3 regions of the Halomonas sp. Ps84H-12 genome follow, and region 3 is predicted to be linked to each of the others. Evidence: predicted binding sites of a transcription regulator. Region 3 holds the regulator's gene; each other region holds the start of a gene.
What was found. The regulator LexA, encoded in region 3, represses DNA repair genes until DNA is damaged. The targets are predictions, from matches to a motif close to TACTGTNTANNTANACAGTA.
Positions count from the first base shown of each region.

Region 1: a site for LexA is predicted at 2,344-2,363, ahead of NH344_RS13760 (S24 family peptidase). Genes of this name have one in related genera too.
Region 2: a site for LexA is predicted at 2,594-2,613, ahead of umuD (translesion error-prone DNA polymerase V autoproteolytic subunit). Genes of this name have one in related genera too.

Region 1 is NZ_JAMXSJ010000029.1:4,316-14,389, reverse strand. Features, by position in the region: gene ccmD (heme exporter protein CcmD) at 1-48, opposite strand, end outside; gene NH344_RS13775 (heme ABC transporter permease) at 48-788, opposite strand; gene ccmB (heme exporter protein CcmB) at 803-1,537, opposite strand; gene ccmA (cytochrome c biogenesis heme-transporting ATPase CcmA) at 1,551-2,171, opposite strand; gene NH344_RS13760 (S24 family peptidase) at 2,433-2,888, shown strand; gene NH344_RS13755 (YigZ family protein) at 2,916-3,533, shown strand; gene NH344_RS13750 (sodium ion-translocating decarboxylase subunit beta) at 3,609-4,931, opposite strand; gene oadA (sodium-extruding oxaloacetate decarboxylase subunit alpha) at 4,945-6,747, opposite strand; gene NH344_RS13740 (OadG family transporter subunit) at 6,838-7,095, opposite strand; gene NH344_RS13735 (tRNA-dihydrouridine synthase) at 7,223-8,227, shown strand; tRNA gene NH344_RS13730 (tRNA-Arg) at 8,465-8,541, opposite strand; tRNA gene NH344_RS13725 (tRNA-Arg) at 8,610-8,686, opposite strand; tRNA gene NH344_RS13720 (tRNA-Ser) at 8,717-8,809, opposite strand; gene csrA (carbon storage regulator CsrA) at 8,934-9,122, opposite strand; gene NH344_RS13710 (aspartate kinase) at 9,315-10,074, opposite strand, start outside.
Region 2 is NZ_JAMXSJ010000016.1:65,529-75,602, reverse strand. Features, by position in the region: gene NH344_RS09730 (sodium-dependent transporter) at 1-795, shown strand, start outside; gene NH344_RS09725 (Y-family DNA polymerase) at 718-2,103, opposite strand; gene umuD (translesion error-prone DNA polymerase V autoproteolytic subunit) at 2,100-2,558, opposite strand; gene NH344_RS09715 (alpha/beta hydrolase) at 2,908-3,798, shown strand; gene NH344_RS09710 (patatin-like phospholipase family protein) at 3,860-4,876, shown strand; gene NH344_RS09705 (Smr/MutS family protein) at 4,887-5,450, opposite strand; gene prmB (50S ribosomal protein L3 N(5)-glutamine methyltransferase) at 5,599-6,558, shown strand; gene aroC (chorismate synthase) at 6,572-7,663, shown strand; gene NH344_RS09690 (hypothetical protein) at 7,724-8,101, shown strand; gene NH344_RS09685 (phasin family protein) at 8,297-8,707, shown strand; gene phaC (class I poly(R)-hydroxyalkanoic acid synthase) at 8,813-10,074, shown strand, end outside.
Region 3 is NZ_JAMXSJ010000005.1:106,588-116,661, reverse strand. Features, by position in the region: gene NH344_RS04020 (TetR/AcrR family transcriptional regulator) at 1-476, opposite strand, end outside; gene lexA (transcriptional repressor LexA) at 705-1,382, shown strand; gene NH344_RS04010 (energy-coupling factor ABC transporter permease) at 1,404-2,075, opposite strand; gene purU (formyltetrahydrofolate deformylase) at 2,094-2,948, opposite strand; gene NH344_RS04000 (ribonuclease J) at 3,223-4,824, shown strand; gene moaE (molybdopterin synthase catalytic subunit MoaE) at 4,834-5,310, opposite strand; gene moaC (cyclic pyranopterin monophosphate synthase MoaC) at 5,314-6,114, opposite strand; gene mobB (molybdopterin-guanine dinucleotide biosynthesis protein B) at 6,133-6,681, opposite strand; gene NH344_RS03980 (uracil-xanthine permease family protein) at 6,704-7,933, opposite strand; gene upp (uracil phosphoribosyltransferase) at 8,022-8,651, opposite strand; gene ung (uracil-DNA glycosylase) at 8,749-9,432, opposite strand; gene gpt (xanthine phosphoribosyltransferase) at 9,434-9,913, opposite strand; gene NH344_RS03960 (adenine phosphoribosyltransferase) at 9,920-10,074, opposite strand, start outside.

The sequences.
Region 1 (10,074 bases), on a different contig from region 3:
CGCGTGACCGCCCATGGCAAAAAATTCGTTTAGCGAGGAAAAGGCCATTAGTTCGTCTCCTCGGCAAGCTCGCGCACCCAGCGCTTATTGGCTTCACGACGCAGAATTTCGCTACGCGTGCGCATCAGTGTGAGCGCAATGAAAAAACTGTAAAAGCCCAACACCATGATGAGCAGCGGCGCCCACATATCCATGGTCATGGCAGCGCGGCCGGTAATCGTAAAGGTGGCGGGCTGGTGAAGGGTGTACCACCAATCCACTGAGTACTTAATAATCGGAATGTTGATCACGCCCACCATCGCTAGCACCGACGCGGCACGGGAACCGCTATCGCGGCTGCTAAACGCACCGCGCAAGGCAATTACGCCCAGGTAGAGAAACAGCAGAATCAGCATGGAGGTAAGCCGTGCATCCCACATCCACCAGGTTCCCCAGGTGGGCACGCCCCATACTGCGCCCGAAAAAAGCGCTACGAAGGTCATCGCGGCACCCAGCGGGGCCATCACGGTGGCGACCATATCCGCCACTTTGATCTTCCAGACCATGAATACCAGCCCGGAGACCGCCATGGAGACAAAGATGGATTGGGCTAGGAATGCGGCGGGTACGTGGACATAAATGATGCGAAAACTATTGCCCTGTTGATAGTCCGCAGGCGCAAAGGCCAACCCCCAGACGGTGCCTACCAGCAGCAGTAGCGTCGCCGCCACCCAAAAAAGTGGCTGCAGCTTGGCGCTAATGGCATAGAACCACTTGGGTGATCTTAGTTTGTTGATAAAGGCCCACATGGTGTTCCCGTCCTCTAACCGTTAATGCTGATGCGCAGCGATGCCGCAATGGCCCAGGGAGCCAACATCAGCGCCAGCGCTAACAGTGCGCCTAAAATCGCCAGATGCGCGGCAATACCCTCGCCAAAAATAGCGGCTTGTACGGCACCTGCGCCGAAAATTAGTACTGGTATATAGAGCGGCAGCACCAGCAGCGAGAGCAGCACACCGCCACGGGCCAGCCCTACTGTTAGCGCCGCTCCGATCGCCCCAATTAAGCTCAAGCTGGCCGTACCGAGTGCCAACGACAGCGCTAGCACGGCGTAGCTTCCCGCTGGAAGCGACAGCATGATGCCCAGCAGCGGTGCCATCAGTGCCAGCGGCAGCCCCGTCAGCAACCAATGTACCGCCACTTTTGCCAACCCCAGCGCCGCCAGCGGCTGGGGTGCCAGTAATAGTTGTTCCAGGCTGCCATCGTCGTAGTCGCTGCGAAACAGGCTATCCAGCGAAAGCAGTGCCGCGAGCAGTGCGGCCACCCATAAAAGCCCTGGCGCAATGCTTGCCAACAGCTCTGGATCCGGTGAAATACCAATGGGAAACAGGGTAATCACCAGCGCAAAGAACACCAGCGGATTGAGCACTTCGCCACGACGGCGCAGCATCAGGGTGAGGTCGCGTTTGAGGGTTGCCTTTATGGCCACCAGCAGACCGCCCTGGGGAGCATGGATAGCCACCTCTGGGGTGCTCAGTTGAGCGTGTGAACGTTGCAACGCTGTCTCCTTCTTACCCCAGCTGAATGCGCCTAAGCACAGGTGACTCGGTCAATGCGTGGTGAGTAGTGACCAGAACGCAGCCGCCAGACTGCGCATGCGCCACCAGCTGCGCCTCTAGCGCCGCCACCCCTTGGCGATCAATCGCGGTGAAAGGCTCGTCGAGCACCCACAGCGCCCGCTGGGTCAGGGTCAGGCGTGCCAGCGCCACGCGCCGCTGCTGCCCGGCGGAAAGCTGGCCGGCAGGAACATCTTCAAACCCCGCCAACCCAACGGCAGCCAACGCTGCCTCACGTGCAGGCTCGCTGCCCTTTTCTCCGCTAAGCGCCTGATACCAAGCTAGATTTTCCAGCGGTGACAGGCCTGCTTTCACGCCTGGGGCATGACCTAAATAGAGTAAATTGGCGAGAAAATGTTCACGGGCTTGGCGCATGGGTTCGCCATTCCAGTAAAGCTCGCCACGGTAATCGGTTAATTGCCCGGAGAGTATTTTCAGCAGCGTTGTCTTGCCGCTGCCGTTGGGGCCTTCAATGCGCACGATCTCACCGCTTTGGATATCGAGATCGAGCCCTTCAAACAGCCAACGGTCGTCGCGTTCACAGGCCAATTGTCGGGCTTGCAGGCACAGGCTCAAAAGACACTCCAGGCACGTTGATTTTGGGTCGAACTCTACACGGAAAGGCCCTTTCTCGCCAGTCACGCTCTGCGGTCTTGGGTCGCAGCGTGACCTGTCTCAATTTCCGCGTAAGAAACCCAGGTGTGAGACAGCACTAGCACTGTATGCAAAAACAGGCTTATACTGTAACAACTGTATAAATAGACACCACAGAATAAAACTACAGCTATCGACTCAATCAAACGCCTTGGCAACGGGCGCTGCATGGGAGAACACACTATGACGATTTGCCTATCCCCTCAGGTAACGTCTCACGTACCTTCTTACGTACCCTCTCAGACGCTGTCTCAACCGGTAGCGCCATCGACGCCTACCCCACTAGCGTCTCGCAGCGCCTCATCACATGCGCGCCAAGCGTGCACACCCCCTCGCGTCACACGTCGCAACACCTACGCCCTGCGTATTCGCGGCGATCGCATGCGCGACTGCAACCTCTTCGACGGCGATGTCATCATCATTCATCGCCACCAGCACGACGCTCATCAAGAAACCGTCGTAGCAACGATTAACCAGCGGGAAGTGGCGCTGAAGCAGCTCTCTATCAGCCGTTTAGGCATTCATTTATGGCCCGAAGATGCAGCGATGTCCGAAGTCTTCCTGCATAATTGTGATATCCAGGTGCTGGGCATGGTAATGGGCGTAGCCCACCACGCAACGGAAACCCGGCACCATTAACGTTATCCACCCTGCTGGGAGTACTATTTGCGCTATCGAGTCCCTGATTTAGCCCCTGAGACATGGCACACCGCCGAGATTGACGTTGAAAAGAGTCAGTTCTTGGCCTGGGTGTGCCACGCTCCTACCACCGACGCCTTCGACGCGCTGCTTCAAGCGGCCAAAGCTGCCCACCCGAATGCCAGCCATCACTGCACTGCGTTTATCGCCGGACCTCCTGGAGAGCAAACGCATATTGGCTTTTCCGACGACGGCGAGCCCGGCGGAACCGCAGGCCGTCCGATGTTCCAGGCGTTGCAGGGCAGCCAGATTGGCGAAATTGGTTGCGTGGTGATTCGCTACTTTGGCGGCACCAAGTTAGGTACCGGAGGTTTGGCACGCGCTTATGCGCAGGCGGTCAATGCCGGGCTGGAAACGCTGCCCACCCGGGAAGTCGTCGAGCGGGATAGCTATTTATTAAAGGTCCGCTTCGCCCACGAAGCGCAAGCCCGCGCTTGGTGCGACGAGCAGGCACTGCCCGTGCAACAGGCGGAGTACGATGGCAACGGAGTGAGCTTAACCATTGGCTGGCCACGCGATGTCGAGCTGGATATCAGCGGACTGGAAAACCGCCTTAAAACATCCATTGAGCTACAGCGAACATAAAAAAACGCGGCTTACACGAGCGCTTGCTCGGTAAGCCGCGTTCTATAGCGGCAGACGTGCTGTCTAACTAGCCGCTTAGCCCAGGTACTTGATCATCACACCGGCAGCCACTGCCGAACCAATGACCCCAGCAACGTTCGGCCCCATGGCGTGCATCAGTAGGAAGTTATGCGGGTTCGCTTCCAGACCCACCTTATTCGCCACACGCGCCGCCATCGGCACGGCAGACACACCCGCCGCGCCAATCAGCGGGTTGATGGGCATTTTGCTGACTAGGTTCATCAGCTTGGCCATCAATACGCCAGCGGCGGTGCCGATGCCGAAGGCTACGATCCCCAGTCCCAGAATACCCAGGGTTTCAAACGCCAGGAAGCTATCGGCCATCAGTTTCGAGCCCACAGAGAGCCCGAGGATGATCGTCACGATATTGATCAGCGCGTTTTGCGCGGTATCGGAAAGGCGCTCAACCACACCGCACTCGCGCATCAGGTTACCAAAGCAGAACATGCCTAGCAGAGGTGCCGCGTCCGGTAGAAACAGCGCCACAGCGATCAACAGCATCAGCGGGAAGACCACTTTTTCGAGCTTGGAGACCGGACGCAGCTGCGTCATGGTGATCTTGCGCTCTTTTTCAGTGGTCAGAAGGCGCATGATCGGCGGTTGGATCAATGGCACCAGCGCCATATAGGCATAGGCGGCCACGGCAATCGCCCCCAGCAGCTCCGGCGCAAGTACGCTGGACACATAGATAGAGGTCGGGCCATCTGCCCCGCCGATAATACCAATCGCTGCCGCCTGATTGAGCGAGAAATCCATGATGCCCATGGAGGTCAGCAGCACCGCCCCAAACAGCGTGGCAAAGATACCGAACTGCGCCGCCGCCCCTAAAAACAGCGTACGCGGATTGGCCAGCAGCGGGCCAAAATCGGTCATCGCCCCTACGCCCATGAAGATCAGTAGCGGCGCGATACCAGAACCAATGGCAACCTTGTAGAAGTTATACAGCATGCCGTCGCTGTAGCCGACGCTCACTGCAATATCTTTCGCGGCGCGCAGCTGATCCGGCGCCGCCGAATCATGGGCAATCGCTTTCAGCGTCTCGCGCCAACCCTCTACCCCAGTCAGCGGATCTAGCGTCGCGCCCAACGCTGTAGCCATTTGCTGCAGCACGGCGGGCTTGGCGACTTCAATCGCTTGATCCAGCGCTGAAATCGCCAAGCCTGCCTCAGGAATATTGGCAAGAATACCGCCAAACCCGATTGGCACCAGCAGCAGGGGCTCAAACTTCTTGTAGATCGCCAGGTAGAGCAACCCAAGCCCTACCAGGATCATAACCGCTTGGCCCAGCTCCAGATTATAGAGCCCGGAGCCTTCCCATAAGGTAATTAATTTATCCATTCCCGAGTTGCCCTTAAAGCTCAATCAGTGCATCGCCAACAGCGACGCTATCGCCTTCGCTGACGTTGACTTTCGATACCGTACCGGCACTGCTGGCACGCACTTCGGTTTCCATCTTCATGGCTTCCAGGATAATCACCACATCGCCTTCGGCCACTTGGTCGCCTGGGCGTACATTCACCTTGAAGATGTTACCGGCCAGCGGCGCATCGATGCTTTCACCGCTGGGCGCTGGGGCGGCGGCCTCAGACTGTGCAGCAGGCTGCTCCTGAATATCGCCAATCTCGCCACCTTCCGACACCTCGACCACGTAAGCCTTACCGTTGAGCTTCACGGTGTAGGTTTCCGGACCACCGGCAGGCGCAGGTGCTGCTGCGGGAGCCTCTGCCTTAGCTGGGGCGGCTGCCTGAGGCGCTTCGGGCGCAGGCTCAAAGGCGTCTTTATTGTCGCGGTTTTTGAGGAATTTCAGGCCAATCTGCGGGAACAGCGCATAGGTCAGCACGTCATCCACTTCCCGCTCGCCCTCGGCAAGGCGAATGCTATCGGCGCTGGCTTTCTCTTTCAGCTCGGCCGCGAGCTTGTCCATTTCTGGAGAGAGGTTATCTGCCGGGCGGCAAGTAATCGGCTCGCCGCCTTCCAGTACACGCTTTTGCAATTCGGCATTGAATGGTGCCGGGGCAGAGCCGTATTCGCCCTTCAGCAGCGCCTGCACTTCTTTAGAGATCGACTTGTAGCGCTCGCCCATCATGACGTTCATGACCGCCTGAGTGCCCACAATCTGTGAGGTGGGCGTCACCAACGGAATAAAGCCGAGGTCTTCGCGTACGCGGGGGATTTCGCTCAGCACGTCATCCAGCTTGTCGCCAGCGCCCTGCTCTTTTAGCTGGCTTTCCATGTTGGTGAGCATGCCGCCCGGGACCTGGGCCACCAGAATGCGCGAATCGATGCCGCGCAGCGAACCTTCAAAAGAAGCGTACTTTTTGCGCACTTCACGGAAGTAGCCCGCGATATCTTCCAGCAACTCCAGGTCCAGCCCAGTGTCGCGGTCAGTATCTTTGAGCATGGCAACCACGGATTCAGTCGGGCTGTGGCCATAGGTCATCGACATGGAGGAGATCGCCGTATCGACGTTATCAACCCCCGCTTCGACCGCTTTCAGGATGGTCGACGTGGATAAGCCGGTCGTCGCATGGCAGTGCAAATGCACCGGAATGGAGAGCTCTTTTTTCAGCCGTGAGACCAAATCGTAAGCGGTATACGGCGTGAGTAGCCCCGCCATATCCTTGATAGCCAGAGAATCTGCGCCCATTGCAGCAATGGTTTTGGCAAGATCTACCCAGCTATCCAGGGTATGTACCGGACTCACCGTGTAGGAAATGGTGCCCTGTGCATGGCCACCGACTTGGCGAACCGCTTTGATGGCGCGCTCCAGGTTGCGCGGGTCGTTCATAGCGTCAAACACGCGGAACACGTCAACGCCGTTGGTTTTAGCGCGCTCGACGAATTTATCAACTACGTCATCGGCGTAGTGGCGGTAACCCAGCAGGTTTTGGCCGCGCAGCAGCATTGCCTGAGGTGTGTTCGGCATCGCCTCTTTAAGGGCACGAATACGCTCCCACGGGTCTTCACCTAAATAGCGGATACACGCATCAAACGTTGCTCCACCCCAGGTTTCCAGAGACCAGTAGCCGACTTTATCCAGCTTTTCGGCGATGGGCAGCATGTCATCTAGGCGCAGGCGCGTAGCAAACAACGATTGGTGCGCATCGCGCAGGACAACATCGGTGATTCCCAGAGGACGTTTTATTTCGTTCATGGTCGTGGCTCACAGTTTAGCGTTATGGATGTAGTAAATTTAACAAAAAAACAGCCATTAGGGCGAAATAGGCACACAAAAGCGTGCGTCTTACGGACGGCGGGACGAGCGGTAACGATGCACTGCAGCACTGATCACCGCGGCAACTTCGTCATTTTGGCCGTTACTGGCGGGTGTTTTTGCACTATTTCGACCCGCTGGCGCTGCCACTGGAGCAGGCTGAAAGCGGTCGATCAACTTCGACATCAGCGTAACGCTAATGACCAAAATAGTAAGAAAAACAAAAACAAAGCCCATACCAAGGCCCATTAGAGCGAGCCCCTCTTGGAGTAACTCCGACCCCTGCATAGCGTGCTCTCCTTGTTTTATAGGGTTATTGGCACGCCAAACGCCTCTAACGGCGCTTGGCGCAATAAGGGTAATACACTAACCTGCCACATTCAGGATAGAATGCAATCGCGCCATAGTGGAAGTCATGGTTGTTAATTTACTACATAAAGGCAAGATCGGTCTTGCACCGATGGAAGGCGTTATCGATGCGCTCACCCGCGATCTACTGACTCGTCAGGCCGGTTTCGACTGGACGGTGACGGAGTTTGTCAGGGTAGTGGATACCCGCCTTCCCCCACGGGTGTTTTACAAACACTGCCCCGAACTCACCGGCCGCCCGGTAGCGACGCCTAGCGGCGTACCCGTCCATCTACAGCTACTCGGCTCCGCCCCTAGGGCACTAGCCGAAAATGCCCGCCAGGCGCTAGCCCTTGGGGCCATTAGCGTGGATCTCAACTTTGGCTGCCCAGCCAAGCTGGTGAACCGCCACGACGGCGGCGCATCGCTACTGCGCCAGCCCGACCGTGTCTATCAGGCCGTCAAAGCGGTCGCAGAGGCGCTAGACGGCGCAATTCCGGTGACCGCGAAGATTCGCCTGGGATTTGCCAATCGCCGCTTGGCGGTGGCCTGTGCGCAGGCGACGGAAGCAGGCGGCGCAGCGCGCTTGGTCGTACATGGCCGGACACGGGACGAGGGATATCGCCCACCCGCTCACTGGGAGTGGATTGGCAAAGTGCGCCACCACCTCTCGATCCCCGTGGTGGCCAATGGCGATATCTGGACGCTTGAGGATTACTGGAAGGCACGCACGCTCTCCGGCTGCTGCGATGTGATGCTCGGACGCAGCGCGCTGGCTGACCCCTGGCTGGCACCTCGGATTCGCCACTGGCAACAAACCGGCGAACGTTTGGCGGAAACCACTTGGGAAATGCGCGCCAGCGTACTGCAAGAGTACGCCGCGCTCCAGCGCCAACACCTTCCTGACCGCGTGGTCGTGTCGCTGGTGAAGCAGTGGCTTGCACAAATGCGCCAGGGCAATGCCGAAGCTAACCAGCATTTTCAGCGTCTGAAGCGCCTGACCGACTTGGACGCACTTCTCGGCAGCCTTACCCCTAGCGCAAGCGCCCTCGCCGCCTGCGAACCCGCCTAAGCCGGGCGCAGTGCCTGAACCAGCCGCCGTTGAACCTGCCGATAAAGCGCCTATCGAGGCGCTTTTTTTCGACCCATACGCGGGTTCGACCCACCTCATTTCCTACGAGCCAAAAAAAAGCGCCCTTCCGCAAAGTTGCGGGGGCGCTTTACACGATCGCAAGACTAACGCGCGAGCCACGTTAGTCAGGCTAGAAAACAGAAAACCCGCTCTCATTAAAGAGCGGGTTTTGAAATCTGGCGCGCCCGGGAGGATTCGAACCTCCGACCACCTGATTCGTAGTCAGGTACTCTATCCAGCTGAGCTACGGGCGCTTTTCAGTCATTGCCTAATTCATCAAGCAATGAAATCAGTGTAACATCAAGCACTTAGCTTTGCAACTTGGCGCGCCCGGGAGGATTCGAACCTCCGACCACCTGATTCGTAGTCAAGTACTCTATCCAGCTGAGCTACGGGCGCGTATCAAATTACGATGTTACATCATGCAGTTGGCGGAGAGAGAGGGATTCGAACCCTCGATAGGGCTATAAACCCTATACTCCCTTAGCAGGGGAGCGCCTTCAGCCACTCGGCCACCTCTCCTCAACGGCACGGCGCGAATATTACCGATTTTGATGACTGGTGTCCAGTCTTATTCCGATTTTTTTCGCGCTGGCCTAAAATCACCGCTTAAACGCCCTTTAATGAGCGTAACACGGGCGGCCATTTATTCTGATTCGCTTTCACTATTACGTTCACGCTGAATGCGCTGATAGATCTCTTCACGGTGAACCGCGACATCTTTTGGTGCGTTCACACCAATGCGCACTTGATTACCTTTCACACCTAATACTGTGACGGTAATTTCATCACCGATCATCAGCGTTTCGCCAACGCGGCGGGTTAGGATGAGCATGGCTGATCTCCTTCTCAGACGTTTTATACAACGGGATGTGTCCGCCAGCGGCGTCACCATGCCATTATGCGGCATGGTGACGCCTGCCACCAAAGGCTTTGGCCCCTATGACACCTTACCCTCCCGTTGAAAGAAAGCTCACCACCACACGGCAGCGAGTAACTTCAGCGTAGAAGGTTTAGGCCACAATTGTTATTCAGATTCGATATCGGACTTATCGAGACCAAACGCTTTGTGTAAGGCGTTAACTGCAAGCTCCATATGTTTTTCGTCAATTACGACAGAAATTTTAATTTCTGAAGTAGAGACCATACGGATATTAACGTTTTCATCGGCCAATACGCGGAACATTTTAGAGGCAACACCCGCATGAGAGCGCATGCCAACGCCGACCAGCGACACTTTGGCAATGTTGTCATCGCCGCGCAGCTCACCGCCGCCCAGGTCAGGAATAACGGTCTCTTCTAGCAGCTTTTTGGTGGCTTTATAGTCACCTTTTGCCACGGTGAAGGTGAAGTCGGTGTAATCGCCAGCTGGTGCAACGTTCTGGACGATCATATCTACTTCAATATTCGCGTCGGCAATCGGCCCCAAAATACGTGAAGCCACACCAGGTACATCCGGCGTATTCAGCAGGGTGAGTTTGGCTTCGTTCTTGGTAAACGCGATACCGGAGATTAGCGGTTCTTCCATAGAATCCTCGTCTTGGTCTGAATCTGCAACAATCAGGGTGCCAGGGCCGTCTTCAAAGCTAGACAGTACCCGCAGCGGCACGTTGTATTTACCGGCGAATTCAACAGCGCGAATTTGCAGCACTTTGGAGCCCAAACTAGCGAGTTCGAGCATTTCTTCTACGGTGATGCTTTCAAGGCGCTGCGCTTTGGAACATACACGGGGGTCCGTGGTGTAAACACCGTCTACGTCGGTATAGATTTGGCACTCATCAGCCCCC
Region 2 (10,074 bases), on a different contig from region 3:
TTGGCGGCCTTGGGCCACGCTTTCTTTACGCTCTCATTGGCGTCGGGTGCCATCCTGACTTACGGCAGCTATCTGCCTAAAGATGCCTCCATTGGCCGCACGACGCTGAGCGTGGCTGTGGCGGATACCGTGGTAGCGCTGATGGCAGGGCTGGCGATTTTTCCAGTGATTTTTGCTAACGGCATGAACCCTGGCGAAGGCCCAGGGCTGATCTTTATGAGCCTACCGCTGGCGTTCCAAGCAATGCCCATGGGGACGCTCTTCGGCGTGCTGTTCTTCTTGATGCTCTCCATGGCCGCGCTCACGTCGTCGATCTCCATGGTGGAAGCGACGGTCTCGTGGCTGTGCGATAACAAAGGCATGAGCCGTAAATCCGCCTCGTGGGCCACCGGTATTGTGCTGTGGCTGATCAGCACGCTGGCGATGCTGTCGTTCAACCTGGGCGCTGATTGGACGCTGGCAGGCAAGAACTTCTTTGATTGGCTGGACTACCTCACCTCCCGTTGGATGATGCCGCTGGGTGGCCTGGGCATGGTACTACTGGCCGGTTTTGTGCTGAAAAGCGAAACCTTCCGCGACGAGCTGGGGCTGGCGCCGCTGCCCTATACGCTGTGGCTGGCCATGGTGCGCTACGTGAGTCCGCTGGGTATTTTGGTGATTTTTGTCGATGCCCTTGGCCTGTACCAAGTCTCTTTTGCTGCCCACTGGCCGGTGCTGCTAGCGCTGCTGCTCCTGGTGGCAGTGGTGGGCGAAGCCATTAGCCCGCGCCTTCGCCAAGCGCTTTCCGCCCGCTAAGCGCTGCTGTTCACGCTTCACCCTGGCGGCGGCAATCGCGCCAGGGTGAGTGCCTGCCTCCATTAACTCATCCCAACAGGTGGTGTAGCGTCTTGAGCGGTGCTCACAGCGCAGCTGCCAAGGCGCGTCGGCGTCAGTCATCCCAAAGCGCAACGTGCCTTGCCCCATCTTCTGATTAATCTCGTCTACCGCCTTCATCAAGTGAGGGTGCGCCTTGGTGGTTGGCTGTAGCAGAGAGAGCTGATACTGCTGTGCATCCACCAAGTCCAGCAGCATCACGCCTGCCTTCATAAACTGAAAGCCAGGGCGATACATCTGGTCGAGCCCTTCGCGAACGGCTTCCAGAATGACGCGAGTATCGTCGGTGGGCGCTTCAAGCGGAATCATCGCGCTAGGCGACAGCTGGGGCTGGTCCTTGCGGTGGCGGTTGGTGTTTAAAAACAGCAGGACGGCGCGGGCAAGGCTGCCTTGCTGGCGCAACTTTTCGGCACTGCGCTGGGCGTGGCGGCGCAGCGCCGCGTGAAGCTCCTCTTTTACGCCGGTGGCTTTACCAAACGAGCGTGAGGTCATGATACGCTGGCGGGGTTGCTCAACGGCATTCAACTCTAGGCAGGGCGTACCGCGCAGCTCTAAGGCGGTGCGGGCTAGAACCACCGAGAAGCATTTGCGTAGCCGTTTGGGGTCGTGCTCCCGCAAATCCCAGGCGGTACGAATGCCGCTGACCGCTAGTCGTTCGGCAAGACGCCTGCCTACTCCCCACACATCGCTTACCGGCAGCTGTTTCAGCACTGCTTGGGTGGTAGCGCTTTCACCGTGGAGTAAACACACTCCTGCGTAGTGAGGCTGTTTTTTGGCTAGGTGATTGGCGAGCTTCGCCAGTGTATGCGTAGGGGCCAGCCCGATACACACCGGAAGCCCCAAATAGCGACGAATGCGGCGGCGCAGTGCTGTGCCCAGCGCTTGGCACTGGGTGTCACTGAGGCCATCCAGATAAATAAACATCTCATCAATCGAGTAGGGGGCCACTTCGGGGCACGTATCGCGCAGCAGCTGGGCAAGCCTCGCTGACATATCGCCGTACAGCTCGTAGTTAGAAGAGAGCAGGTGGATTACCCCGCGGCGGCGTAGCCCCTCTAACTGGTATGCGGGCGTGCCCATGGAGATCTCCATGGCTTTCATCTCTGCTGAGCGGGCAATCACGCAGCCGTCGTTATTCGACATCACACCAACGGGTTTGCCTTCCAACGTCGGATTGAACACCCGCTCACAGGAAACGTAAAAATTATTGGCATCCACCAGCCCGATCATGGCAGATACTCGTGAATCACCGCGCGCACCACGCCCCATAGCTGGCAGTCGGTACCTTCCAGGGGCAGCGGCGGATAGTGGGGGTGGGCCGAGCAGAGGTGCGGCGTGCCGCGATGCAGCGCATAGCGTTTGATCAGCACTTCTTCATCCAGCATGGCGACCAAAATATGCCCTAGGCGCGGCGTGACGCTGCGGTCGACGACCAGTAAATCACCGTCAAAGATGCCCCAACCCTCCATGCTGTCCCCTGTCGCGGAGAGGTAAAACGTTTGGGTAGGGTGCTTGATCAGCCGCGCATTGAGGTCGAGAGTGCGCGGCTCGTAATCTTGGGCAGGAGAGGGAAAGCCGCTAAAGCCTGCACGGCCTGTGAGCAGAGGAAAAGGCAGCGGCTGAGAAGTTAACGGCAAGGCTGTCGCAACCACGGTTGTTGCAAGATGGATGGGTTGAGACGGCATCGTCGGCATCCTCATGAATAAATAGTGTGTTTATGTACAGTATATTTAAACAGTATTTATTCATGGGGGAGAAATTGCAAGCACTGCCCTCAGCGGGCTAACCATAGCCCCACGACTAGGGCGCTCACGACAGTAATAAAGAACACAAGGTTGCGAACGCGGGTATCGCGGCGAGGTTTCATGGCAATCTCCATCAAAAAATGAACGGCGTCGTGGCCCATGGCCGCGTAAAAGCAGCACAAGCGCTGCGCCGAGCATGGTAACGTTTGCACCGCAATGTTTGCATCGTAATGTTCACATTTAGGCGCATCATCAGACGCGCCAGATTTTCGCAGTGAGACCCATTGTTATGAACGACGCTTCCCGAGTAGGCGCGGCGCCTCAGCCGCTTTCGTTGGCCGGTGGGCGGTTGGCGGCATTGAGCTGGGGGCAGTACGACGCACCCACCTGGCTGGCGCTGCATGGTTGGCTGGATAACGCCGCCAGCTTTACACGCTTGGCCCCACGCTTGGTGAGCGCGCTGGGCATTCGCATCGTGGCGATCGATTTTCGAGGCCACGGGCACTCCGCTCATGCCCCGACTGGCAGCGACTACGCGCTTTGGGACTACACCCACGATGTGCTGGATGCCATGGACACCCTAGGCCTCGAGCAGACCACGCTGCTGGCGCACTCCATGGGCGCGGCGGTCTCTTGCTTGGTCGCGGCCGCGCTGCCGGAAAAAGTAGCGCGACTGATTTTGCTGGACGGGTTGGGCGCGCTCAATACGTCGGCAGAAGAGACGGCCAGCCAACTGCGTAAAGGCATCATCGCTCACCGGCGCTCCTCGTCTCGCACACCGCGCTACCCCGACCTGGAAAGTGCCATTGCGGCCCGGGTGGCGGGCGGCGTCACGCCGTTGGATAGCATCACCGCCACGCCGCTGGTCGAGCGTAATACTCAAGCCACGGCCGATGGCAAAGTGCAAATGCGTACCGACAGCCGCCTGCTCAAGCCCTCTCTGGTGCGCTTTACACCGCCGCAAGTGCTAGCGGTACTGAGCGAGATTCGCGCACCGGTGCTATTGATAGAAGGAGAGCAGGGCATTTTGGGCGAGCGTGCCTGGGCAGCCCAGGCGCGGCAGGCGGTGCCGCAGCTCACTCGGCACGTGCTGGCTGGCGGCCACCATCTGCATTTGGAGCCGCAGGCCGTCGAGCGTGTGGCCGAGGTGATTTGCTTAGAAGGCTGCACGGCCAGTTAACGTCGCATCAAAAGAAAAGCGCGTGCGTATGAGACGCCATGCCACAAAGGAGGGGCAGAACGTGGTCAGCCAATTAACGGGGAGGACGCCGGGCGGTGGCAATAAAGTAGCGCTGGTGCTCGGTAGCGGCGGTGCTAGGGGCTATGCGCATATTGGCGTGATTGAAGCGCTGGAGGCGCGTGGTTTCGAGATTATTTCGATTGCCGGATGCTCCATGGGAGCGCTGATCGGCGGCATTTACGCCTCGGCCAAGCTGCCGGAGTACCGGGAGTGGGTGTGTAACCTTGATTACTTGGACGTGCTCAAGCTGGTCGATGTGACCTGGAGCCCCATGGGGGCGATGCGTGCCAACAAAGTGATGAGCAAGCTGGAGGAGCTAGTGGGCGACCGGCTGATTGAAGACCTGCCCATTCCAGTGACCACCGTGGCCACCGACCTCGTGCGCCAGCGGGAAGTATGGTTTCAAAACGGCCCGCTGCTACGCGCCATTCGCGCCTCGATTGCGGTGCCAGGAGTGATTACCCCCGTGCACATTGGCGAACAGGTACTGGTGGATGGCGGGTTACTCAACCCGCTGCCAATGATGCCAGTGTTGGCTGCCCATGAGGCGGATTTCGTGGTGGCGGTGAACGTCACCGCGCACAGCCCGCAGCCGGTCACGCTGGAGGAGCTGCTGCCACAAGAAGAGAGTAGCGACAGCCGCACCGCCCTGGAGCGGGACCGCGACGCCAATATTGGCGGCTGGATGGAGGAGGTGCGCGCGACCACGCGGCGGCTATGGGGTGGCCTAGGCGGCAGCAGTGAAGAGAGCGACGACGATGAAACAGTAGACCTGCGCGGCAAGCGCGAGTGGGGCAAGCTGGATATGATTCTGGAATCGTTTGATATTACCCAGGCAGCGCTGGCGAAATATAAGGTAGCCGGCTACCCACCGGACGTGCTGATCGAAATTCCTAAAACGGTATGCAGCACCTACGAGTTTCACCGGGCGAAGGAGCTCATCCGCTTAGGCCGCCACTTGGCCGATGAAGCCTTGGAGCGGCGCATGCCTAGCATTGCCTCTGACGCTACTAAATAAACAACATGAATTACTGCCCGCGTTTGCGCAGCAAAATATACATCGCCCCGGTGCCGCCATCGATATCCGTGGCAGAGCAGAACGCCAGCACGCCGGGCCACTCGCGCAGCCACGCATTGGTATGGCTTTTCAGTACCGGGAAATCAGAGGTGGTGCCCCAGGCTTTGCCATGCACCACCAGCACACAGCGCAGCCCTTGGCCTGCGGCATCGCGAAGAAAGCTCTCTAGCTCTAACCGCGCCTCTTCCAGGGTATAGCCGTGAAGGTCTAGCCCTGCCTGCCAGGCCAATTGGCCGCGCTTCAACTGGCTAAACGTGCGCCAGGGCAGGTCGGGCACGCTGAACTCTAAATACTCTGATGGCCGTACGGCTTCCACCCGACCATCAGACGTGCGCCCGCTGGTTTGCAGTGTATTGCTCTCTACCGCCGCTCGGCGGCGCGCTTCGCTGGCGTCTGACTGGCGTTTGGGCTTACCGGGGTCGGCTTGGTTGGTGGCAATACGGCGTACGCCTGCCGCCTGCAGCGCTTGGCGAAAGGCACTGATATCGTCATCGTTGGGCAGGTGTCGCGTCATGGTCGGCTCGAATCAACTAAAGTGGTGAAAAAAGGGGCGGTAGATAAAAAACGCTAAGGCGAGACAGTATAGCGAGCTTGGCGCTGCTGTGAACCGGGCAGCGTCAAAGGTACAATCCCCCAACGAACTTTTGACGCCAGGAGCCCTTGTGACCACGCACCTCTCTGATGAGTCCTCCCCCTCAACGCTATCACTGCCTGATACGGCGCTGATAAGCGATCTTTACACACTGCGGGACTATTTGCGCTGGGTATCCAGCGAATTCTATCTGGCGGGGTTGCACTATGGGCACGGCACGCAGTCACCCTGGGATGAGGCGGTCGCGCTCTGCTTAGGCGCGCTGCACCTGCCTTGGAACGTCGATCCCGCCGTGTTGGATGCGCGGCTGCTGCCAGTTGAGCGCGAGCGGATTATTCGCTTAGCCCGGGAGCGTGTCACCACGCGCCGCCCGTTGCCTTATCTACTGGGAGAGGCCTTCTTTGCAGGCTACCCGTTTAACGTGGATGAGCGCGTGCTGATTCCCCGCTCGCCGATTGCCGAGCTGATCGAAGATGGCTTTGCGGCTTGGTTTCCAGAAGAACCACCCGCCCGCGTGCTGGATTTATGCACCGGCTCCGGCTGCATTGGCATCGCCACGGCGCTGGTGCTGCCGACCTGCGAAGTGGCCCTGGCGGATATCAGCCAGGATGCCTTGGCCGTGGCACGGCAGAATATTACCCGCCACGATGTCGGCGACCGCGTGCGCGCCGTGGAATCGGACGTGTTCAACGGCCTGGAAGGGCAGCGCTTTGACCTGATCGTTTCCAACCCGCCCTATGTGGATGAGCGCGACTTAGCCACGATGCCCGCCGAATTTCGCCATGAGCCAGCCCTGGCGCTGGGCGCGGGCAGCGACGGTCTTGATATCGTGCGGCGTATTCTGCGCGAGGCCCGCGAGCACCTAACTTCAGAGGGCTGGCTGATTGTTGAAGTTGGCAACTCTGACCGCCATGTGGAGGCTGCCTTCCCCGAGGTGCCCTTTATCTGGCTTGAATTCGAGCGTGGCGGCCAGGGCGTGTTTGCCCTGAACGCCGCTGAACTCGACGCCCATGCGGCGTCTTTTGCGTGAGGAATTAACGCCCATGTCTGGCAATACGTTTGGCAAACTGTTTACCGTCACCACTTTTGGCGAAAGCCACGGCCCCGCATTAGGGGCCATTGTGGATGGTTGCCCTCCTGGCATTGCGATTAGCGAAGAGGACCTGCAGGGCGATTTAGACCGTCGCCGCCCCGGCAGCTCGCGCCATACCACCCAGCGCAAAGAGCCGGATCAGGTGCGCATTCTTTCCGGCGTGTTTGAAGGCAAAACCACCGGTACCTCGATTGGCTTATTGATTGAGAATACCGACCAGCGCTCGAAAGATTACTCCAAGATCAAAGACCAGTTCCGTCCTGCCCACGCGGACTACACCTACCACCACAAGTATGGCCACCGGGACTACCGGGGTGGCGGCCGTTCCAGCGCCCGCGAAACCGCCATGCGCGTGGCGGCGGGTGCCATTGCCAAAAAGGTGCTGGCGGCACAGGGCATTCAAATTCGCGGCTATATGAGCCAGCTTGGCCCGATCAAGATCGACTTCAAAACCTGGGAAGCCGTCGACCAGAACGCCTTCTTCTGCCCCGACCCCGATAAAGTAGCCGAGCTGGAAAGCTACATGGATCAACTGCGACGGGACCAAGACTCCGTGGGCGCGGAAATTACCGTAATTGCCGATGGCGTACCCGTGGGCCTGGGCGAGCCAGTCTTCGACCGTCTGGATGCTGACCTAGCGCACGGTTTGATGAGCATTAATGCGGTAAAAGGGATCGAGATTGGCGCGGGCTTTGGCTGTATTGCTCAGCGCGGCAGCGAACACCGCGACGAGATGACACCGGAAGGCTTTCTCTCCAACCACGCGGGCGGCGTGCTGGGTGGTATTTCCAGCGGGCAGCCCATTGTGGCTCGGTTGGCACTGAAACCTACCTCCAGCATTACCACGCCGGGCCGCTCCATTGATGTCCATGGTGAACCAGTCGAAGTGATTACCAAAGGGCGTCACGACCCTTGTGTGGGCATTCGAGCGACGCCCATTGCCGAAGCCATGATGGCGATTACGCTGTTGGATCATTGGCTGCGCCACCGGGGCCAAAACGCTGATGTTAGCGTTGATACACCGCGATTAGGTCAGCGATAACGCCAAGGTGTGCTGAGTGGTTCGCTGCTACACTCAAGGAAGACGGTTAAGGAGTCGCCTATGAAAATTAACGTTGAGTTTGACCTGACGCCGGATGAGTTTCGGCAGTCGCTAGGGTTGCCGGATGTAGAGGCGTTCCAGCAGAGCCTGCTGGATAATATTCAGCGGCAGATGGAATCAGGGGTAGAAGGTTATGACCCCATGAGCTTAATGCGCCCTTTCCTGCAGCAACCCATGATGCAGCAGGGGCTTTCACAGGGGCTGGCTAACTTTGGCACCTATCAGCAAATGATGCTGGATATGCTGCGTCAGGCCGGTAGTGCCCATACGGGTGGTGCCAGTAACGGCACCCAAGATAGCGAACCATCGTCAGCGGCAAACGAGAAAAGTACCAAGGCGAAAGCCACGGCCTCTTCTCGCTCTCGCGCCAAAGAGTAGGCGATAAAGGCGCTATCAAATACGTGGCACTGTGAGGCTGAGTCAGAGGCGGCTGTAGGGTATGCAGAGGGGCCGCAGGAAGCTCCTTGTTGCAAAGCAGCATGCTAAGCATTACTCTTTTTGCAGTGCAGCAATTTGCGATGTGATGAGCCACTCCAGGCTCATGCCAAGGAATGAGAGACAGGAGCAACCACAATGCAAGACAAAATGATGGACGCCTTTAACGCCCAAACTCGCCAGATGTTTGAGCCGATGCGCAAGATGAACTCGCTGATGCTCAATAACATGGAAAAAATGACCCAGTACCAGCTGGAAGCGATGAAACGCTACAGCCAGATGGGCACCGAGCGCATCCGCAGCGCGACAGAAATTAATGATGCCGAGAGCCTGCGCGATTTCGGTACCAAGCAAGCGGAAATGATGAACGAGCTTTCTCAGCAGATGCAGGAAGACGCACGGGTGATGAGCGAGATGAGCTTGCAGTTCAAATCTGAAATGGAAAAGCTGTTTAGCGAAGCCGGACAAAAAATGAGCGAACAAGTGAGCGCTACAGCCAAGGGTGAACAGCCCGCGAAGGCCTCAAGCCAGTCGTCTCGTAAAAGCTAATCGTCAGTAGTGTCCGCGGCGCCTTTGAGGCGCCGCGTTCTTTTACAGCGTTCTTAAGCGTGTTGCCAGGGCAACCATTGCTCAGTTGGTGAGGGGGAAAGTCGTATGCAGTCAGGGTGGAAAATGCCGTCTCAACCGTTGTCCCAGCAAGATATGGAGGCATGGAAGGCACAGCTTGACGACATAAGTGAACAGTACAAAGGTCTGCTAGAGGACCTGCTGTCACGTATGGCGCCCAGCGAAGCCGCTGACTCCGTTTATAGCGACATGCGCGAAAGCTTTGAAGCCGCTGCTCGTTCGCTGATGAGTAACCCGAATTTGCTGTGGCAAACCCAGTCGCGCTTGATGCAAGACCAGTGGTTGCTGTGGCAGCAGGGTGTACGCACCATGGCCGGTGAGCAGGTGGCCCCCCTAGTAACGCCGCCCAAGAACGACCGCCGTTTTAAAGATGAGGCCTGGACCACAGACCCCTACTACATGGCGATCATGCAGCAGTATTTGCTGTTTTCGCAGATGGTCGAAGAGCTGATTAACGATCTGGATGTAGACCCTACCCTCAAGCGCAACTTAACGTTCTACGCGCGCCAGTTGGTGAATGCGATGTCGCCTACCAACTTCGTCTCCACCAACCCGGAAGTGATGCGCCGCACCCTGGAAACCAAGGGGCAGAATCTCGTCGATGGCCTCACTCGGCTGCGGGAAGATTTAGCCAACTCAGCGGAAGGCATCAACGTACGCATGACCGACCGCAGCGCCTTTGGCGTGGGCGAGAACATTGCCGTAACGCCTGGCTCTGTGGTGTATGAAAACGAGCTGATTCAGCTGATTCAGTACACGCCAACCACCGAAAACACCTTTAAAACGCCGCTGCTGATTGTGCCGCCCTGGATCAATAAGTACTACATCCTAGACCTGCGGCAAGATAACTCGCTGGTGAAGTGGTTGGTGGATCAAGGCCACACGGTATTTCTGATCTCCTGGCGTAACCCTGGCCCCGAGCAGCGCGACATTACCTGGGCCGACTATATGCAGATGGGCCCCATCAGTGCGATGGAAGCGATTGAGCAGGCCTGCGGCGAGAAGTCAGTCAACCTGCTGAGCTACTGCGTAGGCGGCACGCTGACCGCCTCCACCGTGGCGTATCTCACCAGCACTCGCCGTGGCCGTAAGGTGAAGTCGGTCACTTACATGGCCACGCTGCAGGACTTCCGCGATCCGGGCGATATCGGCGTGTTCCTAAACGAGCGCGTGGTGCAGGGTATTGAGCAAACCATGCAAATGAAGGGCTACCTGGATGGCCGCTCCATGGCCTACACCTTCAACCTGCTGCGGGAAAATGATCTGTTCTGGTCGTTCTATATCAATAA
Region 3 (10,074 bases):
CGCCAAAAGCGCTCGGCGTCCGGCAGCTCAGGCGTGGCTTTACGCACCAGCTCGGTAAAACGGGTAAATACATCGCCATACTGCTGCTGAATGTAGCGACGCAGATGCCCTTGCGCCTGACTGTAGGCTAACCCTAGTAGCCGCATAAATACCTTCAGGCTATTACGTTCGGCGGGCACTGCCAGTACCGTAGTGGCCATGGTCTCTAACAGCACTTCTAGAGGAATAGGCTGGCCTTGATAGTGAGCTTCTAGCTCGTCCAGTGCGGTGTGAAAACGCTCTGAAAATGGATCGAGATAGCGGGAAAACACCGCTTGAATTAGCGCTTTTTTGGAACCAAAGTGGTAGTTCACGGCCGCCAAATTAACCCGGGCCTTGCTGGTGATATTACGCAGCGACGTCTCGGCAAAGCCTCGCTCTGCAAACAGTACCTCTGCAGTATCTAAAATACGCGTTACCGTATCCGATTGGGCCATAGCGCCCTCCAAAAAACAGGTGTTTTAAACATGGCTGAATACTATGTCATAACCCCTGCTGGCTCAATCTCTTATCCAAATGGTAGTAAGCGTTAACTAAACACTTAACGACTGTCTCGGTTGGGTGTAACTCGTCATGTACTGGACAGAGCAACATACTGTATACTTAAACACATACTGATTAAGCCGACATGTAGCTACTGTCTTTTCACTGTTTTGGAGTTTGGTATGTCGCGTCCACTCACAGCACGTCAGCAGCACGTATTTGATTTTATCGTTAAGACCATGGGTGAGTTTGGCTACCCCCCTACCCGCGCCGAAATTGCCAAAGCGCTGGGATTCCGCTCGCCTAACGCAGCAGAAGAGCATTTGCGTGCGCTCGAGCGCAAAGGCGCTATTCGTATAATTCGCAATACATCACGAGGCATCCGCTTACCTAACCAGGAGCCGCAGGAGCTTACTGAAACGCCAGCGGCTGCAGCACCTGCTACTAATGAGCCGCTGCCCAATGGGCTTCCTGTGATTGGTGAGGTCGCCGCTGGCAGCCCTATCCTTGCGGCTGAACATATTGACCGTTACTGCCCGCTGCCCGCTGAGTACTTCACGCCTAAAGCAGATTACCTGCTACGGGTGCGCGGCCTATCCATGAAAGATGTAGGCATTCTTGAAGGCGACCTTCTGGCCGTGCATCGCACTGACCGCGTTCGCGATGGGCAAATTGTCGTGGCACGATTAGAAGACGAAGTAACGGTCAAGCGTTTTAAACGCCAAGGGCATCAAGTAACACTGATTGCCGAGAACGCAGATTTCGCACCAATTGAGATCGACCTACGCACTCAGCAGCTTGATATTGAAGGCGTGGGTGTTGGTGTTATTCGCGGTGGTAATGGGCAAGCGCTTGGCTAGTTGCCCAACCTGTAAGGCAGGCTACTGCAAGTCGATATAACGGTGGTCATTAAAGGTGGCCACCCAGCTTGGGTGGTACACTAGTAAAATACTCAGCAGCATACCGGTTATAAATGCCTCTGACGGCATCAGTAACGGTAAAAAGCGGGCATACTCTTGGGCGAGATAGACGGCCTCGGGATCAGTGCCCGCTACGATAATCAGCGCAACAGCAGATAGCCCTCCCCCTAAGGTCGCCAAGGCCGTTCCAAAAAAGCCACAAGCAAATAAAAACACCATCAAATTATCAGGCAACCGACGGTCAACGATTCGCCATACAAAACCGGTCACGGTCGCAGGCACAATACCTGTCACCAGCATATTTGCCCCCATTAGCGACCAATCGTTTCTGCCAATAGCCACCATGGCGACATTAATCATCACGTTGCTGATCAACGCCAGCGGCATTTTAAAGACTAGCGTCATCAGCACCGTAAACACCAAGTGAAGCGTTAACCAGTCCACCGCTTGCGCACGCAATTGCCACATCAACATGACGGCCAACGTAGCTGCCATCCAGCGGTGCTGAAGCGCTGTATCCTCAAGTAGTGGCCGCCAGGGGCGCAGGCATAAGCACCAGACGATGACACCCAACGATAAAAGCCACGTCATCACGAGTGCCCACGGTGCCAATACGCTTTGTGCAAACGACATAGCGCCCCCTTCTGCCGATTAGCTAAAAACGACCGTTTTGTTGCCGTGAATTAGCACGCGATCTTCTAGGTGCCAACGCAGCCCCCGCGCCAATACCGCTTTTTCCACATCGCGACCAAAACGTACCAAATCAGTAGGCGTGTGACAGTGGCTGACCCGGTGAATGTCCTGCTCAATTATGGGGCCTGCATCCAGCTCTTCTGTCACATAGTGGCAAGTTGCCCCAATCAGTTTCACGCCCCGCTCATAGGCTTGATGATACGGCTTGGCACCCGCAAAGGAAGGCAAGAAGCTGTGATGAATGTTAATCACGCGCCCTGCATACCGTTCGCAAAGCGAAGGCGGCAGAATTTGCATATAGCGTGCTAGCACTATGCAGTCAGCGCGGGCAGCATCAATCTGCTCCTGCACCTGTTCAAAAGCCGTTTGTTTATTAGCCGGGTCAACTGGTACATGATGATAAGGGATGCCATACCATTCAGTCAGCGAGCGCATATCATCGTGATTAGAGATAACGCCGACAATATCGCAATCCAACTCACCTGCCTGCCAGCGGTAGAGAAGGTCCACCAAGCAGTGGGATTCCCGAGACACCATCAACACCACACGGCGGCGCTTTTGGGTATCCACCAGCGACCACTGCATATCAAACTCAGCCGCCACCGGCTCAAACGACGTGCGCAGTGCTTCCGCCGACATACCCAGAGAATCCGCCAGAATCTCGTAACGCATAAAAAAGCGGCCAGTCTCTAAGTCAGAGTGCTGGCTGGCTTCGGTAATTGAGCCACCTTGTTGAGCAATGAAACTTGAGACACGCGCCACGATGCCCACTTGATCTGGGCAGGAAACAACTAAACGATAGTAATGAGACATAACAAACACTCTTAACGTATTTAACGGCACGCTCGCCAAGCACCTGCCTACCAGCAGGTAAACCACATTAGCGGCGGTAGTGTACCGTAAGCACGATGAGGAAGCACCGTGGTCAGGTGCCGCGATGATTGTTACCCGCCCCCCGCTTCCCGTATAGTTAAGGAATTACTTTCTAGGCTTTTCATAACTGATGCATCCATCCCGCGTTCAACTTCGTCCTCGTCGTCGCCCGCCCCTGCGCCTACTCCCGCTAGGTGGATGTGGTGAAATTGGAATGAATCTTACGCTGTATGGATACGACGACCAGTGGATCGCCGTAGATTGCGGCATGATGATTCGCCAAGACCTGCCCAACTCGCCGCTGCAAGTACCTAATACCGATACCCTAGAGGCACTGAAGATCACACCTAAGGCGCTGTTTATCACCCATGGTCATGAAGATCATATTGGTGCGGTGGCGTGGCTATGGCCCAAATGGGGTTGCCCTATCTTTGCCACTCCTCTCGCAGCAGGGCTATTGCGTTACAAATTCGCCGAACACCAGCTCAGCAGCGCCTCCATTGAAGTGATTGAACCAGGCGATGCGGTGGAGAGCGGGCCATTTACACTGCGCTACTTGAGTGTTACCCACTCCATCCCCGAAAGCTGCTCCATCATGATGCAGGCGGGTGATTACCGCATACTGCACACCGGCGACTGGAAACTCGACCCCAACCCACTGATTGGCGCCCCCGTGAACGCTGCCCAGTTTAGAGCACTGGCGCCGGTGGATCTTCTGGTAGGTGACTCGACCAATGCGCCAATGCCAGGGCAGTCGGGCAGCGAGGGGGATGTTGCCAAGGCGCTTTCCACCACATTGAAAGCGTGTAAAGGCCGCGTGGTAGTGTCCTGTTTTGCTAGCAACCTAGCGCGCGTACTGGCCATTGGCTTAGCGGCCCAAGCGTGTGGCCGTCGCGTTAGTTTGATGGGCCGCTCAATGGAGCGCATGGTCAGTGTTGCTAGAGGCCTTGGTTATCTGGATAACTTCCCCCCCCTGGTGCCACCCCATGATTTGGGCTATCTACCACCGGAGGAGGTCGTGATTATTGCCACCGGTAGCCAAGGCGAGCCTCGCGCTGCCTTGCAGCGTTTAGCGCAGCGTCGACACCCCTTTGTGGACTTGGAACCCGGCGATAGCGTGATTTTTTCCGCCAAAACAATTCCAGGCAATGAGCGCCCTATCGAGCAGCTTAAAAAACGTTTATTGCAACTCGGTGTCACGCTGTTCGACGAAATGAACCACCCCGAGCTTCATGCCACCGGCCACCCCGCTCAGGAAGAGCTGAAAAAGCTCTACCAGTGGGTTAGGCCCAAAATGCTACTGCCGGTACATGGTGAAGCGCGCCATCAGGAGGCGCACCAAGCGCTTGCTGAGGAGCTAGGTATCAGAGCGCCGTTAGCACCGGTGAATGGCGATATGATTGTGCTTGACCACCAAGGGCTGCGCTGCGAAACGCGCTACCCACAGCCGCCTTGCATTGTTAACCAAAATAGCGTCGTGCCTCACCCTGGCCTTGAGAGCAGCCATCCCACTACCCGTCGTGGCAGTCTGTTTCTAGCGCTACCGGTAGCAGCAACAGAAACGGGATGGTGTCGTATTGGTCGTCTGATGCTTGACGCCAACGGCGCAAGCCCTATGGATGAAGATAGCTTCAGCGAGTGGCTGGATGAGCAGCTAGAAGAGATTGAGGCAGACACCTTGGCTGATTTGCGCCATGCGCTGCAGCCAAGGCTGGTGCACTGGCTGGCTAACCACTTGCAACATATGCCAGACGTGCACCTGCAGATCATGGCCGCTGAAATGCCGACCATCGAAGAGTTAAACGACGAGCCTTAAACACAGGTGTTACCAGCGTTCAGCATCCTGCTGATCGGTGTGGCGCTCTTTAACCCAGTACGCCCCCTGCTTGGAGTGCTCTTTCTTCCAAAACGGCGCCTGGGTTTTTAAATAATCCATAATGAAATCGCAGGCCTCAAACGCATCGCGGCGGTGTGCGCTTGCCACCAGCACTCTAACGATAGGGTCGCCCGGGGATAAGTCGCCCACCCGATGAATAACACGCACCGCCTGCAGCGCCCAGCGCTGCCAGGCTTGCTCAGCAATTTGCGTTAAGGTGCGCTCAGTCATTCCTGGATAGTGCTCAAGGGTTAACCCCGTTACGTCGGGCGTCTCGTTAAAATCTCGCACTAACCCGGTGAACGTCACAATCGCACCAATGTCGGTGCGCTGGCGCAGCGCGCTCTCATAGCCGTACGCCATTGAAAACGGAGCGGACTGCACTTCTACCGCGATGTCTGGCAATGTCGGCTCGCTAACAGACACGGCTTAGCCTCCCGTTACCGGTGGAAAAAAGGCCACTTCGTCATCATCAGTGATACGAGCGCTATCATTTGCCATCACTTGGTTAATGGCACATAGAGTGCGCTGATCAGCCAGCACGGAAAAGCGTGCATCCTGGGCACTAAGCGCAGCTTTTAGCCCGGCCACATCGCGACTTGGCAGCTTATCAAGCCCAATGGCCAGATCACTCTCACCGACCCGCTCACGCAGCTCTGCCAAAAACTTGACGCGCACACAGGGCGAGGCACAGCGCTCACCTAAGCTTACCTCTCCCACTGCGCCTTCACCGGTGACAATAGGCGTGACCATCTCACGCTCCCGCTGATAGTCACCACGCAATCCGCCTCGCTTGCTGTCGAGCTGCACAGCTTCAATGCGCATCTCTTTATCAACGGCTTTACACATATCGTAAAGCGTCAGGCAAGCAACCGAAACGGCCGTCAACGCTTCCATCTCGACGCCCGTGCGCCCGTTCAAGCGACACATGGCCGATACATTCACCCAGCCATTTGCATGGTCAATATCGAAATCCACCGCTACTTTGGAGAGCGCCAGCGAGTGGCAGAGCGGAATCAGTTCATGAGTTCGCTTCGCTGCTTGAATACCCGCAATACGCGCTGTTGCGAGTACATCCCCTTTGGGCAGCGCCCCATCGCTTAATAGCTGCAGAGTATTGGGCTGCATCACGATTCGCCCAGAGGCAACAGCCTCACGACGGGTCTCGCGCTTATCGCCGACATCAACCATATTCGCTTCGCCGTGCGCGTTCAGGTGGGTTAACTGCATGGTGTCACCTTTTCATCATCAAGCCAGAGTGCGGCGTTGTTGGTCGGCCCACTCACTTACCCAGCGAGCAATCTCTTCACAATTATTTAAATCCAAGCGGGCCACCGATGGCCTAAGAGCCACCGGCGGCTCAGCAGTAAGCGCAGCCGCCTGCACCCACTCATCGCATAAAATAGCCGGATCGCCTATTCCGTCTCGGTAAAGCACCAGCTTGGGAATAGGCCATGCTTTGAAGCCTTCCACAATCACCAGATCTGGGTGATGCGGTGCCATTAGGGTAAGCAAATAGGCTAAATTAGGCTCCTCCTGCCCTGGCGTCTCCTGCATCAGTGCAAAACGTTGGCGCGATGCAATCAGCATAGGAGTGGCCCCGGCGCTACGCAGCTTGTAGCTGTCTTTACCCGGCTGGTCCACATCAAACTGGTGGTGGGCATGTTTAATCACCGCTACCGAAAGGCCCTTTTCACGCAGTAGAGGTAACAGCTGCTCTAGCAGCGTGGTTTTACCGGTCCCACTCCAGGCTGCCACCCCTAATACGGGAAACGAGCATCGTAGGGCATCACTCATAAGTCACCATTCGCGCCACGGGTTACTCATCCTCTTTTTCTGCGGGCAATAACCAGTTTAACGCAATGCCTACCAAAGCGGCTAAGCTTACGCCCTGCAAAGTGAATTGCCCGCCACCAAACTGCATACCACCGATACCAAACACCAAAATAAGTGACACCACCACTAGGTTACGCGCCGCAGTAAGCGACTGACCTGCGCGCACCAGGGTATTCATCCCCACTACGGCAATAGAGCCGAATAGCAGCGTCATAATCCCACCCATGACCGGCCCAGGAATTGTCTGCAGCAGCGCCCCCAATTTGCCAACAAAGGCAAGGATGATGGCAATAACGGCAGCCACAATCATATATTTTGGATTGAATGCCTTGGTTAGCGTCACAGCACCGGTAACTTCTGAATAGGTCGTGTTAGGCGGCCCACCGAACAGGGCTGCTGCCGTCGTTGCCAAGCCATCGCCCAGTAACGTGCGGTGCAAGCCAGGTTTTTCAAGATAGTTTTTACGTGTCACCGAGCCAATCGCCACCATATCGCCAATATGCTCAACGGCGGGAGCGATGGCCACTGGAATCATAAACAGGATGGCCGCCCAGTGAAAACTCGGCGCGGTAAAGTTGGGGATAGAGAGCCAAGCCGCTTCACGCACCGGAGTAAAATCAACCACCCCCATAATCAGCGCCAACGCATACCCCGTTGCAATGCCGCCTATAATCGGCACTAAACGCAGCAGCCCACGGCCAAGCACCGCAAGCAATAAGGTTACTAACAGACTGGCCATGGAGAGAAAAATAGCTTGCCCATAGCTAATATTATCGCTGATTTCACCGGTTGCCATACTGACCGCGACTGGCGCTAGCGCTAAGCCGATCACCATAATCACTGGGCCCACCACGACAGCAGGCAGCAAACGATGCAACCAGGCGGTGCCCTTCAAGCGCACCGCCTGGGAAATGGCAACATAGACAAGTCCCGCGGCCATCAGGCCGCCCAGCGTGGCAGAAACGCCAAAACTGGCGATTGAGCCTTGAATAGGAGCAATAAATGCAAAGGAAGAAGCTAGAAACACCGGCACCGTTTGTTTGGTCACGCCATGAAACACCAGCGTGCCAATCCCGGCGGTAAAGAGCGCCACGCTGGGGTCTAGCCCGGTTAATAGCGGAACCAACACAAGCGCACCAAAGGCCACGAACAGCATTTGCGCGCCGGTAAGCAGCATTTTAGGCCACGACTCTTGACCAGCACTGTTTGTCATCACACCACTCCTGGGGGTCGGTTATTAGTAACGGAGACAAAAAAATGCCCCCAACGCGAAGCGTAAGGGGCCTTTTGAGGCGGAGCGCTTAACGCGTTCCGAAAATCTTATCGCCGGCATCTCCCAAGCCGGGGACAATGTAGCCATTCTCATCGAGTCGGTCATCTACCGACGCCGTGTAAATCTCTACATCAGGATAAGCATCTTGCACCCGTTTAATCCCTTCAGGGGCAGCAACTAAGACAATCACTTTCATATGTTCACAGCCACGCTCACGCAGCATATCCAGCGTGGCCACCATCGAACCACCAGTCGCCAGCATCGGATCAATCACAATCGCCATGCGCTCTTCGATGTCGTTGGCGAATTTAGCGAAGTAAGGTACCGGTTGAAGCGTCTCTTCATCCCGGTAAAGACCAACAACGCTTACCCGTGCGCTAGGGATTAAATCCGTTACGCCCTCCAACATGCCTAGCCCGGCACGCAGGATCGGCACGATAGTGACTTTCTTACCTTTCAAACGACGGGTCGCAATGGGCTCGCCGTTCCAGCCCTGAATCTCATGGTCTTCCAGCTCCAGACCTTTGGTTGCTTCATAGGTCAAAAGCTTAGCCACTTCACCTGCCAGTTCACGAAAGCTCTTAGTGCTCAAATCAGCTTCGCGCATCAATCCCAGCTTATGTTGAACAAGCGGATGGTTAATGGCGTAGACACTCATGGGGCTTCCTCACTGCAGGGGATTCAGGATGGCGACCTAGGTCGCATCGACATGCTTACAAAATTGCGCGCCATTCTACCCGCAACTGACCATCAGGTTAAGGGGTTTCGGGCAATTGCCACTCAATTGGCGTCCGCCCTTGCTCCTGCAAGAATTGATTCGCCCGCGAAAAGTGGTGATTACCAAAGAAACCACGGTGCGCCGACAGGGGAGACGGGTGTGGTGACTCAAGTACCAAATGGCGAGAGGTATCGATGAGCGCTTTTTTCTGGCGAGCATGACTCCCCCACAGCAGAAAGGCGCAGGGCTCTGCATGCTGACTCACGGTTTCAATAGCCCGGTCGGTAAAATGCTCCCAACCTTTTCCCCGATGCGACGCGGCGTTGCCCTGCTCAACGGTAAGCGCTGTGTTCAGCAGCAGCACCCCCTGCTTCGCCCACGACTCTAAAAAGCCATGACGCACTGGGGTAAAACCGACATCGCTTGCCAACTCTTTGTAGATATTGACCAGCGACGGCGGCACTTGCACGCCCGGCTGTACCGAAAAACAGAGCCCATGGGCCTGATTAGGCCCGTGGTAAGGATCCTGCCCTAGAATTACCACTTTCACCGAGGAGAGCGGCGTTAATTCAAAGGCGCGAAACCAGTTTGAGGAGTGAGGGTAGATCACTTTCTTAGCCGCTTTCTCTGCGGCCAAAAATGCTTTCAGGGCGGACATATAGTCAGCCTGAAAATCCTGCCCCAGCCACTGGCTCCAGTCTTCGGGTAGCGGGTTAGCCATATTACTTTTTCATTTGGTCAGCGAGAGGCTCTACGTAGGCAATGCCCATATCCCAAGGGAACTGAATCCAGCACTGCTGAGCCACTTCGGTCAGGTATTGATCCACCAAAGGGCGACCCTCTGGCTTAGCGTAAATCGTGACAAAGTGCGCTTTTGGGAGCATTTCGCGTACGGCGCGTGCCGTTTTTCCCGTATCGACGAGGTCATCAACCAGCAGCCAGCCGTCACCGTCGTGATCCACCCCTTTCATAATATCCAGACCACCTTGATCCATATGGTCGTAACTTTTGATGCACACGGTATCAATCAAACGGATATTCAGTTCGCGAGCAATCAGCGCAGCCGGAATCAAGCCGCCGCGAGTAATCGCCACAATGCCCTTAAAATCACGTTCGATTAAAAGATGGCAAAGTTGGCGCACGTCGCGGTGAATTTGGTCCCAAGAGACGGTGAAATGTTGATGGTAGCGTTCGCTGCTCATGGGGAATTACTCGTCTTCGTTAAAGGAACAGACCGCGAATACGCTATAGCCCGCATCGCGAATTTTCTGAGAACCACCCAGCTCAGGCAGATCAATGATAGTGGCTGTTTCCACCACCTGCCCACCGCAGCGCTGAATCAAATTCGCGGCTGCCAGCATCG